2 regions of the Shewanella aegiceratis genome follow, and region 2 is predicted to be linked to the other one. Evidence: predicted binding sites of a transcription regulator. Region 2 holds the regulator's gene; the other holds the start of a gene.

Region 1 (5,883 bases), 1.4 Mb from region 2:
ACCTGCTGCTGATAGGCGATCTCCACCACCAAGGCCTCGCCGGGCCCCAGGTTCGCCACCTCTGAGGTGAAGATGTTGGGTCTTTGCTGACTCACCAGGCTGGCCTTCTTGCCGCTGGCCTTGGCCTGTTCAAAGGTTTGCCTCGCCACTGCCTTGGGCTGGATCTCACCGATTATTACCCGCTGGCCGATATGTAGCTTGAGGCTGTCGACCGCGGCATCGTGAGGCAGCGGAAATTGATAGCGGCCATTGAGCCAATGCTCACTGTCATTCACAAACACCTGCTTGACCGACACCCGATTGATCCAACCTGAGATGTTCATCTGCACCTGGGTATCCACGGCAAGGGCCGTGGCGGGCAACTCGCTCGTTAGCTGAACGCCATCTAAGCGATATTCGAGCACACCCTGACCTAAAATGGGCTCATCGGCGGCGGGCAGATCGAAATGGTGCAGCTGCTCACCATATTTGGCAGCCGTCACATTGACGCCGGCCGGTTGCCCCATGCGCGCGAAGGCCGGCGTCGTCGAGCCAATCGCGCTGACGCTAAACACCAAGGCGGCGAGCACCAGACGCTGGCAAGAAAAAAGCGCCCCCCTCGGGGGGCAAAGGTCGGTCTGGTTCATCCTGAGACGCGGGCGTGGCAACATCTTACTTCTCCTTTTACGCGTTGCTTCATGGTGCGGGATCTAGTTAGATGCCAGGGCGGTATCGCCAGGCAGCAACTTGATGGTGACGCGGCGATCGAAGAAGTCATTTTCGAAGCTCTGTTCATCCTTCACCGGCGCGCTGGCGCCATAGGCCTTGGCATCCAGACGGGCCTCATCCACGCCTCTGGAGACTAGGTAGCTTCTCACCTCGGCGACGCGCTGCTCTGACAACGCCTGGTTGTAGCTGCTGTCACCGCGGCGATCGGCGTAGCCGGTAAGATCTAATTTCAGCTGCGGCGAGATCGCCATGGCATCGGCCACCTCGTTGAGCTGGCTCTGAAAGTGCGGCTCGACGGTAGATGAGCCCGTTTTAAACTGGACGTTTAGCCCCAGGGCCAGCTCTTCCAAACGGGTGCCCTGATGCTGTCTAAGCTGTGCCAGTTCCACCTTGGCCTCTTGATACTCCTGCTGCACCGTCAGCAGCGCCTCATTTTGCTGCTTGAGCGCCATCATACGGCTCTCCTGCTCGGCTAACGTGGCCTGCTGCTGTTTGATCTCGCTGTCGTTGGCCACAGTCTGGCCTATCATGCCGCCGGTGAAGGCGCCGATAATAGCCCCCACAGGGCCGGCAACCACGGCACCCAGCACTATGCCAGAGCCAACACCGATAAGCGCCTCTTCATCAGCCGAGCTATTGTTTGTACTTTGAGTCGCTTGAGTTGCGGGGGCAGCGAAAGCCATTGAGCTGCCAAATAACGAAACACTGATTAATGCGGCAATGATCTGCTTCTTCATGGGAAAATCCTCAAGTTGACATGGATTGGTGAATAAGAACCCTGTGGTTCCTGTCGATGAGGTCATTAAACCTGAGTGAAATGGCAAGTCCGGGGTGCAAAAATGACGATGCGCAGACCAAATGTGGCAAGAAAATGGCTTTTACCCCGGGCCACTTTTCTCCCGGGTATTTTGCTGTATAGTCACACTCCAGAAACCCTAAGCTGTAATGGATGGATCATGAAGCGTATTGCAATAGTGGAAGATGAGGCGGCTATCCGCGAAAACTACAAAGAGGTGCTGCAGCAGCAAGGCTACTTTGTGCAGGCGTACGCCAACCGCCCCAGCGCCATGGAGGCCTTCAACACGCGTCTGCCTGACTTAGCAATCATCGACATCGGCCTGGAAGATGAGATAGATGGCGGCTTTACCCTGTGCCAGTCACTCAGGGCCATGTCGAACACCCTGCCTATCATCTTTTTGACCGCCAGAGACAGTGACTTCGACACCGTCTGCGGCCTGAGACTGGGCGCCGACGACTATCTGAGCAAAGATGTCAGCTTCCCCCATCTGATCGCCCGCCTCGCCGCGCTATTTAGGCGCTCGGACATCCAAAATGGCGCTAATCCACAAGATGGCATGATAGAGCACGGCAACCTGACCATAGATGTCAACCGCATCCAGGTCTACTGGAAGCAGCAGCCAATCGAGCTGACGGTAACCGAATTTTGGATGGTGCACGCCCTGGCCAAACGCCCAGGCCATGTGCGTAGCCGTCAGGCACTGATGCAGGACGCCAAGATCTATGTGGATGACAGCACCATCACTTCCCACGTGAAGCGGATCCGTAAGAAATTTATCAGCCAGGACCCAGAATTCGATTGCATCGACACCGTCTACGGCATGGGCTATCGCTGGGATACCCAAGACTAAGCATGTTTAATCTGCCCATCGGCCTACGCACTAAGGTCGCCGTACTCTCCCTGTTCCTGCTCTGCCTGCCCTGGCTGGGTTATCAATATGTGTGGGAGATGGAAAAATACCTGCGCCACGGCCAGGAAAAGACTCTTGAAGGCACCACTCAAGCCCTAACCACAGCCCTGCATGAACGACCCAAACTGTTCGACAAGCAGGCAAGCTTTCTGTCACAGGTGAAGAAGGGGCGGGATCTTTACGCCTATCCCCTAACCGGCCCTATCCATCTGGATGGCAAGCTGGGCGAATGGGCCTCTAACCGCCACCGCGCGGTGACCTATGGCGCCGATCACCAGCTGTTTAAAGCCGATGACGGCAACCCCCTCAACGTCAGTTTCACCCATATGGTGGGCAAGTATGCCGGCTACCTCTATGGCTATTTCGAGGTGACAGATCCTAAGGTGATCTACCGCGGCACCAACAGCCTGCGCATCGACAACAACGATCATCTGGCCATCGCCACCCTGGCGCCCGACGGCCAGTTTCGCCGTTACATCGTCGCCACCATACGTGACGGCTGGATCAGCGCCTTCGAGCTGCCCGCCGATCCCCGCAAGTCCCAGCCCGTCAACCCTGAGGTACGCATTCAGGGCAAGTGGCTGAAGACAGATAAAGGCTACAACATCGAGCTGAGGATGCCGCTTGAGATGGTGGGCAGCAAGCTGGGCTTTGCCATCGTCGATGTTAACGACAGAAAGGAACGTAACGTCGAGGCGATCGTCGGCACCTCGGCTACGGATGATGTTACCAAGCTGGGGACGGTACTGGTGCCTTCGCCGGAGATCGAGAGCATCATCAAGGGGATGAGCCACAACAGCTCGCGGATCTGGGTGGTTGATCGCCACGGCCGGGTACTGGCGAAATCCGGCGACATCTACAGCAGCACCAATGTGTGGGCGCAGACGGCAACCGAGCAGACACCAGACACCTTCTGGGGCCGCTTCAAGCAGCAGTTCCTGCACCCGCTCTACTATCGCATTCTGACCACGCCGCCTAAGCATTTCGTCGACTCGCTAAAAGACTCTACCGTGCTGGAGGGCAGCCATATCCGCAAGGCCCTGGCCGGTCAGTTTGGCTCCACCTGGCGCCTCAGCCCAGATGGCAAGGCGGTGATCCTCGCCGCCGCCAGCCCCATCTGGATCGACGATACCGTGATGGGCGTAGTGATCGCCGAGGAGACCACCCACGGCATCCGCACCCTGCGCAACAAGGCGCTGGAGAAGCTGTTTAACGTGATCCTGACCGTGATGAGCATGGGCACACTAGCGCTCTTCTTCTTCGCCTCCAGCATCTCCAGCCGCATCCGTAAGCTAAGGGACGATGCCGAGCAGGCGATCGACAGCCAGGGGCGGATCAGAAAGGCGATAGTCGGCTCTAAGGTGCGTGACGAGATAGGCGATCTCAGTCGCAGTTTCGCCAGCATAGTCGGCCGACTGAGCCAATATACCCACTATCTGGAGAACATGTCGTCGCGCCTTGGCCATGAGCTGCGCACCCCGGTTGCCGTGGTGCGCTCGTCCCTCGAGCACCTCAACAGCCAGGATCTGCCGCCGCAACATCAGAAGTATGTGGACCGCGCCCACGAAGGGGTGAGCCGCCTTAACATGATCCTCAACAACATGAGCGAGGCCACCCGTCTCGAAGAGGCGCTAACCGACGCCGAGGTGGACAACTTCCCCCTCTCCAAGGTGATCTCAGGTTGTATGCAGGGCTATCAGATGACCTATGCCAATCAGGTATTTGAGCTAGAGATAGATAAGGAGCCCATGACCATGCGCGGGGTGCCTGAGTATATCGCCCAGCTGATGGACAAGCTGATCGCCAACGCCATCGAGTTCAGCCAGAGTGATACGCCGATTAAGGTGTCGCTCAAGGCCAAGGGGCGTCAGGCACTGCTGAGCGTGAGTAACCTGGGGCCATCATTGCCCGCCAACATGGGCGAGCAGATCTTCGAATCCATGGTGTCTGTGCGCGCCCAGAAGGCGCAGGATAAGCCTCACTTGGGGCTGGGGCTCTATATCGCCCGCTTAATTACCGATTTTCACAAGGGCAGCATACGCGCCGAAAACCTGATGCAGGATGGTCAGGCCACCGGCGTGGTTATCCATATCCGTCTGCCGCTGGAGGCGCAATAGCCTCCACGCTAAAAGGAAAACCACTCCAATAAATCTCACTTTCATTTAGCCGTATAGATGTTAAGATGGCTGCATTGAGTTGCCAACACGAGAGTATGGGATGAAAAGAGAGACCAAGATAGTCAGCGTCGGCCGCGACAAGAAGTGGAGCAAGGGGGTGATCAACCCGCCGGTATTTCGCGCCTCCACCGTGGTGTTCGACACCATAGAGGATATGCGTCATGCCACCAAGAACCGCGCCAACGGCGAGATGTTCTATGGTCGCCGCGGCACCCCAACCCACTTTTCCTTCCAGGCGGCCATCGCCGAACTCGAAGGCGGCGTAGGCACAGCCCTGTACCCTTCGGGTTCGGCGGCCATCTCAGGCGCCCTGCTCTCCTTCCTCAAGGCGGGCGATCATCTCCTCATGGTCGATACCGCCTATGAACCGACCCGGGATCTGTGCGACAAGCTGCTCAAGGGCTTCGGCATAGAGACCACTTACTATGATCCCCTCATAGGTGATGGCATAGAGGCGCTTATCCGCCCCAATACCAAGGTACTGTTTCTCGAATCTCCCGGCTCCATCACGCTAGAAGTGCAGGATGTGCCGACCCTAAGCGCCATCGCTCATCGCCACAACCTGGTGGTCATGTTGGATAACACCTGGGCGTCACCCATCAACTGCCGCCCCTTCGAGCTTGGGGTGGATATCTCGATTCAGGCGGCAACCAAATATATCGTCGGTCACTCGGATGTGATGCTGGGAACGGCCACCGCCAACCAGGCTCATTGGGATCAGCTCAGAGAGAACAGCTACCTCATGGGGCAATGCACCTCGGCGGACGATATCTATCTCGCCAGCCGCGGCCTGCGCACCCTGGGAGTACGCATGGCCCAGCATGAGAAGAATGGACTAGAGGTCGCCAACTGGCTGGCCACACGCCCAGAGGTGGATCATCTGCGCCATCCCGCCTTTGCCTCCTGCCCTGGGCATGAGTTCTTCAAGCGAGATTTCAGCGCCTCTAACGGTCTCTTCTCCTTCGTGCTCAAACGCGGCAACATCAAGGCGATCACCGCCTTCGTCGAGGGCATGGACCACTTCAAGATGGGCTTCTCCTGGGGCGGCTACGAGAGCCTGATCTTGGGGGTCTTCGGTATCGACAAGCTGCGCACCGCCACCCAGTGGGACAGCAGCAAGCCGCTGATCCGCTTGCATGTGGGCCTGGAAAATCCTGAAGATCTCATCAAAGATCTCGAGGCCGGCTTTGCCCGCTACAACGCGGTATTGGATGGCCAGAGCGACTAGCGCCTCACCTGAATAAGCTTAAGGATCCCCCTTAAAAAAACGCCGTCAGATGACGGCGTTT
Region 2 (5,883 bases):
CTCAAACCCTTTAACTACTTACCGCGATAGCCGCTTCTAAACCCGCAAGAATATCTGCCACCAGATCCTCGCCATCTTCTATGCCCACTGACAAACGGATCAGGGTATCTTTCACACCCGCCTCACGGCGCGCCTCCGGGTCCATGGCTCTGTGGGTCATGGTCGCGGGGACCGCCACCAGACTCTCTACGCCTCCCAGACTCTCGGCTACCGAGAAGTATTGTAACGCATCTAAAAAGGCAACGAGTGCCGATTCGCCACCTTTTAATTCAAAACTCAGCATAGCGCCGAAGCCCTTCTGCTGTCTGGCCGCAATTTCATGGCCAGGATGCTCGGCAAGTCCCGGATAATACACTTTTTCCACCGCATTGTGGTCACAAAGCAATGCCAATACCTTCTGAGCGTTGGCTTGGTGTTCACGAATGCGCACCGCCAGGGTTCTCAGCCCCCTCAGGGTCAGGTAGCTGTCGAAGGCCGACCCGGTCAGACCAAGGGTGTTCGACCACCAGTGCAGCAGCTCGCCCACCTCAGGGTCTTTGGCCACCACGGCGCCGCCTACCACATCGCTGTGACCATTGATATATTTAGTGGTGGAGTGCACCACGATATCGGCCCCCAGCAGCAGTGGCTGTTGTAACACGGGAGAAAGGAAGGTGTTGTCCACCACCACCTGAGCGCCCACCTTATGGCTCGCCTGGGCGATGGCCTCGATATCGACTACTCGCAGCAGCGGGTTAGAGGGGGTCTCCAGCCAAACCATCTTGGGTGACTGGGTCAGCGCCTGCTCAAGCGCACGCTCGTCGGTTTGATCCACCGCCAATAGCTTAAAGGCGCCCTTCTTGGCCAGGTTGGTGAAGAGGCGATAGCTGCCGCCATAGCAATCGTGGGGCACCACCAGCAGATCCTCTGGGCCTAACAGGCTGGTCACCAGGGTGATGGCCGCCATGCCGGTACAGGTCACCACACCGGTCGCCCCTTGTTCCAGTTCGGCAATCGCATCACCGAGAATAGAGCGGGTCGGATTGCCGGAACGGCTGTAATCGAATGCCCGCGGCTGTTGATGCCCTTCAAACGAGTAGTTTGTCGACAGATAGATAGGTGGCACCACGGCACCGTGCTGAGTGTCTGACTCTATGCCTCGTCGTACGGCGGCGGTGGCTAGTTTACGCGCTGTCATCTTCAACTCCTCAATATGGATCTGGGCAGGCACCTCGGATAAAAGAGATGTCTGGACGTCTAAATGTACCTAAGCCGGTAGTGAGCGTCAACAACTTTTGGACGTTTAGACGTCCAAACATTTAGAAATCTATTTGCATTTGCCAAAAATTCGAGGCAATAATTTGACTGTAATTTGTAAGGGTTTAAAATCTGCACCGAATTTTAGAATTTACAGGTGAGTCAATGACTGAGTGGAATGGCGATTATATCAGCCCCTATGCTGAACATGGTAAGAAGAATGAGCAGGTAAAGAAGATCACTGTCTCTATTCCTCTTAAGGTGCTTAAGGTGTTAACCGACGAACGCACCCGGCGCCAGGTCAACAACTTGCGTCACGCCACTAACAGCGAGCTGCTGTGCGAGGCCTTCCTGCACGCCTACACCGGTCAACCACTCCCCCAAGACGATGACCTGTCTAAAGACAAGCCAGATAGCATCCCAGCCGAAGTCAAACGTCTGATGACCGAGATGGGCATAGAGTGGGAAGAGATGGAGTGATCCACTCACACACGAATCGATAGAGGGATCGCTAGGCGGTCCCTCTTTTAGTTTTCAACCTTAGCCTGGAACATTGCAGTGCCTGCACTTCCGCTCGATCCCCATATTCTGGCGCTAGCCTCGCTTATCGTCTTCGTCGGCGCCCTCACCCAGAGCCTAATCGGTTTCGGCATGGCGGTCGTCGCCGCGCCCCTGCTCTACCTTATCGAACCGTCACTTGTGCCTGCGCCCGTGATCCTGATGGGATTCTCTATCGCCCTGCTGACTCTGATCCGCGAGCGTGGCGCCCTGGAATTCAACGGCCTGCAATATGCCTTGCTGGGACGCATCCCCGGCGGACTGATCGGCGCTGGCCTGCTCATGGTCGCCCCCCAGGACGTGCTCGGCATGACCATCGCCATCATCGTTGCCATCGCCGTACTGCTAAGCCTGATGCGGCTCAACCTAGTGGTCAACCGACGCAGCCTGTTTATCGCCGGGGTGATCTCGGGGATCTTCGGCAACATCGCCGCCATAGGCGGACCACCGCTGGCCATACTGCTCTCGGGTAAAGATGCCAAGCAGTTTCGCGCGGCCCTGTCGGCCTTCTTCATCTTCAGCTCCACTATCGCCATAGTGATCTTAGGGCTTACCGGTCTGCTGACCCTGCATCACTTCTACTGCTCGGCGCTGCTACTCCCCTCTGTGCTGCTGGGTTACCTGATGGCCAATCGCCTGGTGGGACGCATAGACAAGAATAAGACCCGCATCATGACGCTGGTGCTCTGTAGCCTGAGCGCCATCTTGCTGGCCGCCAAGTCCTTAAGTGCCCTGCTCTAACACCTAGGCTCAAAAGAAGGCCGGCATCATAGCCGGCCTTCTTGTTTCTAAAAAACCTATCCTAGAAATGATAGGAGGTCTGAATCACCCCGCCCACGGCGTCATCTGTGCCCACCAGACCGGTGAGATCCAGATTAAAGGAGCGGCCTATGGTAATGCCTGTGCCCAGGGTATAGAGATTACTGCTGGTATCTTTCATGTCGTGGCGATAGCCGACACGCAGGGCCAGCCAATCGGTCGCCCTCATCTCGCCGCCCAGGCGCCAATACTGGGTCTCGCCTATCTCATCGAATCGCTTATGACCATTAAGATCCACATCTGTCGTCAGGCTGAAGTTATCCCAATCATAGGCCACACCTAAGGTATAGAGGGCCTCGACACGGTAGGTAAACTTGCGTCCCATCGCCTCGACGGTGTCCAGTTTCTGGCTCACCAGGTTACGTCCCGACAGGCCTATGGTCATGCGTTCGAGTGGCTGAATGGCCACGCCAATATCCAGGTTTGCCACGGTATCATCGTTGCGGTACTTGTTGTCGTCGAAATCATCGGCGTCAAAGTTGTTGGCGCTGACCACATAGTTATAGGTGTCGATGCGCTGCAGCTTGGGCGAGATACCGACGGCGACCGGCATGTTGACGATCGACAGCGGGAAGCTGAGGGCCACACCAAGATCTGATATGGCACCGGCCACCACGGCCCCCTGCGAATCCAGATCGGAGACGGCAGGCGGATTGTTAGGATCGAGATTAGTCAGGGCGTCTATGTCGCTGTCCTCGATCACCGCCACGCTCACCGCATCGATATAGGTCTTGTAAAAGATCGACATAGGCATGCGCTTGGTCGGTAAAACCACGGAGAAACCTAGCCCCACGCTGCCATAGGCATTCTCACCATCAAGGGACTTGAGATCGGCGACCAGCATGTCGCGGTAATTGGTGATCCCAGTGACGTCGCTGGCATTGATGGCCGCCTCCAGACCGTCATAGGAGGCCTGCAGGGCGTCGAATTTGTCGGTCAGATTATCGATATTGGCAGCCTCGGCACCCAGCACGGGCAACATCACGGCGCCGCCGGAATACTTGGGGGCATGAATGGCTAACAGGGCGGGGTTGATAAAGGCGGCACCTTCGCGGTTAGAGGCCGCGACCCCGGTTCCGCCCATGGCATCACTACGGGCCTCGATGTAGAGGGAGGCGGCAGATGCCTGTGAGGCACTACCAGACAATAACACTGCGATGACCAAGCTAAGGTATTTCATCTCATTCACCCCGTTCATTATTTTTGTTCTCGCTCGAGAATCTACCCGAGTCGTCTTTAAAGATAGACTAAGACGGCTAAAAAGTGCTCTCAAAACAGCTCGATCAGACACTTTTTTTTAAATCATTTTGCTGCCCCTTCCCATTGCCAGAGAAACCTGCCGATTCAGTTAACCGCCCTACCCGTTAAAACAGGCCCATTTGCAATACAAAAACAAGCAAAAATACCTATTTAGAGAGAGCTGAAATAATAAAGTGTGATCTAACTAGGTGGTTTCTCCCCGAGAGCAAGATCACAAGATAGCAAAACCTTAAAAATAAAAACCATTAAATTTCATTGCATTACACTCCATTCATTAGATTTTTATCCATGATATTTTTATCAATTAGATTTTTTTCATGAAGGTGATCAACATCAAATTTACAACTACCCCCTTTTGGTAAATTTTCCAACAAGAAACAAGCATTTTGTTTCAGGTTAATAAATCGCTCAGAGTAGCGATTAAGGAAAATGATGATGAAAAACGTTGCCAAAATAGCTACATGCTTACTCCTCGCCTTCACCGTAGGCGGACAAGTCTACGCCGTCGACGGTGGTAACCCTAAGAAAGGGAAACACCTTTATAAAAAAGAGTGCAAAGCCTGCCACAGCAAGGGCGATGCCGCCGGTGAACTCACGCCCATGAGCAAGACCATGAGCCAGTGGGATCGCTTCTTCAAGCGCGACATGCACAGCGCCCAACCAGACGTATTTAAAAAGCTCTCCGATAAAGAACGCCTGGATATCCAGCAGTTCTTATACGACCACGCGGCCGACTCAGATCAGCCACAGACTTGCGGTTAACCACAGCTTTCGTAATCGAAGCGCTCATTCACCGCTCCCGATGAGCGCCTAAGGAGAGATTCACATGCGTACTCTACTGTCTATATTGATCGCTAACGCCCTGGCTATGTCAGGCTCAGTCTATGCCGCCGATAGCGATGCGCAAAAAATAGCCGAACTTAAACAACAACTTGCCGATCTCACCGAAGAGATTGACAATATCAACAGCCGCGTCGATAAGAACGAGCGCCACACCGCTCTCGACCGATTAGAGATCACCGGCGATTTCCGTACCAAGGCCCATTCATTGCATTACCAAAATGTCACCTGGAACCCTGCAATCAAGGTGGACTTCAACGATTTTGGGGCTAAAGCCATGTCTGGTGCCTTTGGTATGCCTAACGATCCCAACTCCCCCCTGGGACAGATGATGACGGCCAACCCGGATCTTGCCGCCGCCTTCCAGAGCGGCATGCTACAAGGCGTGATGCCTTACGTGCTGGCCCCCAAGACCACCCAAGATATCAACAACGACATCTTCTACACCACGCGTCTGCGACTCAACCTCAAGGCCAAGGTTTGGGATAATGTCAGCTTCGCCGGCCGTCTCAGCATGTACAAAAACTGGGGTGACTCCACGGGTGTTCAAGTCTTCGATTCATGGCGTTCATTCACTATGGATGGCACCAACAGTGGTAACACCAGCGGCGACTGGCTCAGGGTCGAACGCGCCTACTTCGACTGGAAAAACATAGGTGGCAGCAACACCTACCTCTCTATCGGTCGTCGTCCATCTACCTATGGCCCACCAACCCAATATCGTGAAAACGAGAAACGCGGCGGTACACCATCGGGTCACCTGGTTAACTTCAACTTCGATGGTCTAACCCTGGGTTACAAGCTGGGTGAGCTCACCGGCATCGAAGGTCAGGTGGTGCGTTTCTGTTATGGCCAGGGCTTCGAGTCACAGTGGGGCAATGGTGAGATGTTTGGCGATATCGTCACCAAAGACACCCACCTGGGCGGCTTTAACATAGATGCCATCAACGACGGTAACCACTTCCTGCAATTCACCCTGTTTGGCGCCAAAGATATCAACGATGGCTTCAAGGGCACCATGGCCTTCCCAACACAGCTGGCCGGCATCTTTGCCCCGACCATGTACCAGGACATGCAGAAGTTCAGCAACTTCAACTTCCAGACCCGAGTACAGCCTAGTGGCGTGATCGGCGACATGTACCTGGGCGGCATTGGCTACGCCTATGAGAG

Evidence for each region. Region 2 encodes MetJ, which represses methionine synthesis genes. Its sites were predicted from a motif close to TAGACGTCTAGACGTCTA; they were not measured.
Region 1: K0H80_RS09065 (cystathionine beta-lyase) is a predicted target of MetJ. The motif match lies at 4,581-4,598, and genes of this name have one in related genera.

The regions. Positions count from the first base shown of each region.
Region 1 covers NZ_CP080416.1:2,010,596-2,016,478, reverse strand. Annotated here, with positions in the region: gene K0H80_RS09085 (marine proteobacterial sortase target protein) at 1-650, opposite strand, end outside; gene pdsO (sortase-associated OmpA-like protein PdsO) at 690-1,445, opposite strand; gene pdsR (proteobacterial dedicated sortase system response regulator) at 1,665-2,357, shown strand; gene pdsS (proteobacterial dedicated sortase system histidine kinase) at 2,360-4,534, shown strand; gene K0H80_RS09065 (cystathionine beta-lyase) at 4,635-5,822, shown strand.
Region 2 covers NZ_CP080416.1:577,276-583,158, reverse strand. Annotated here, with positions in the region: gene metB (cystathionine gamma-synthase) at 11-1,177, opposite strand; gene metJ (met regulon transcriptional regulator MetJ) at 1,402-1,716, shown strand; gene K0H80_RS02610 (sulfite exporter TauE/SafE family protein) at 1,795-2,535, shown strand; gene K0H80_RS02605 (conjugal transfer protein TraF) at 2,597-3,793, opposite strand; gene K0H80_RS02600 (c-type cytochrome) at 4,306-4,635, shown strand; gene K0H80_RS02595 (DUF3373 domain-containing protein) at 4,700-5,883, shown strand, end outside.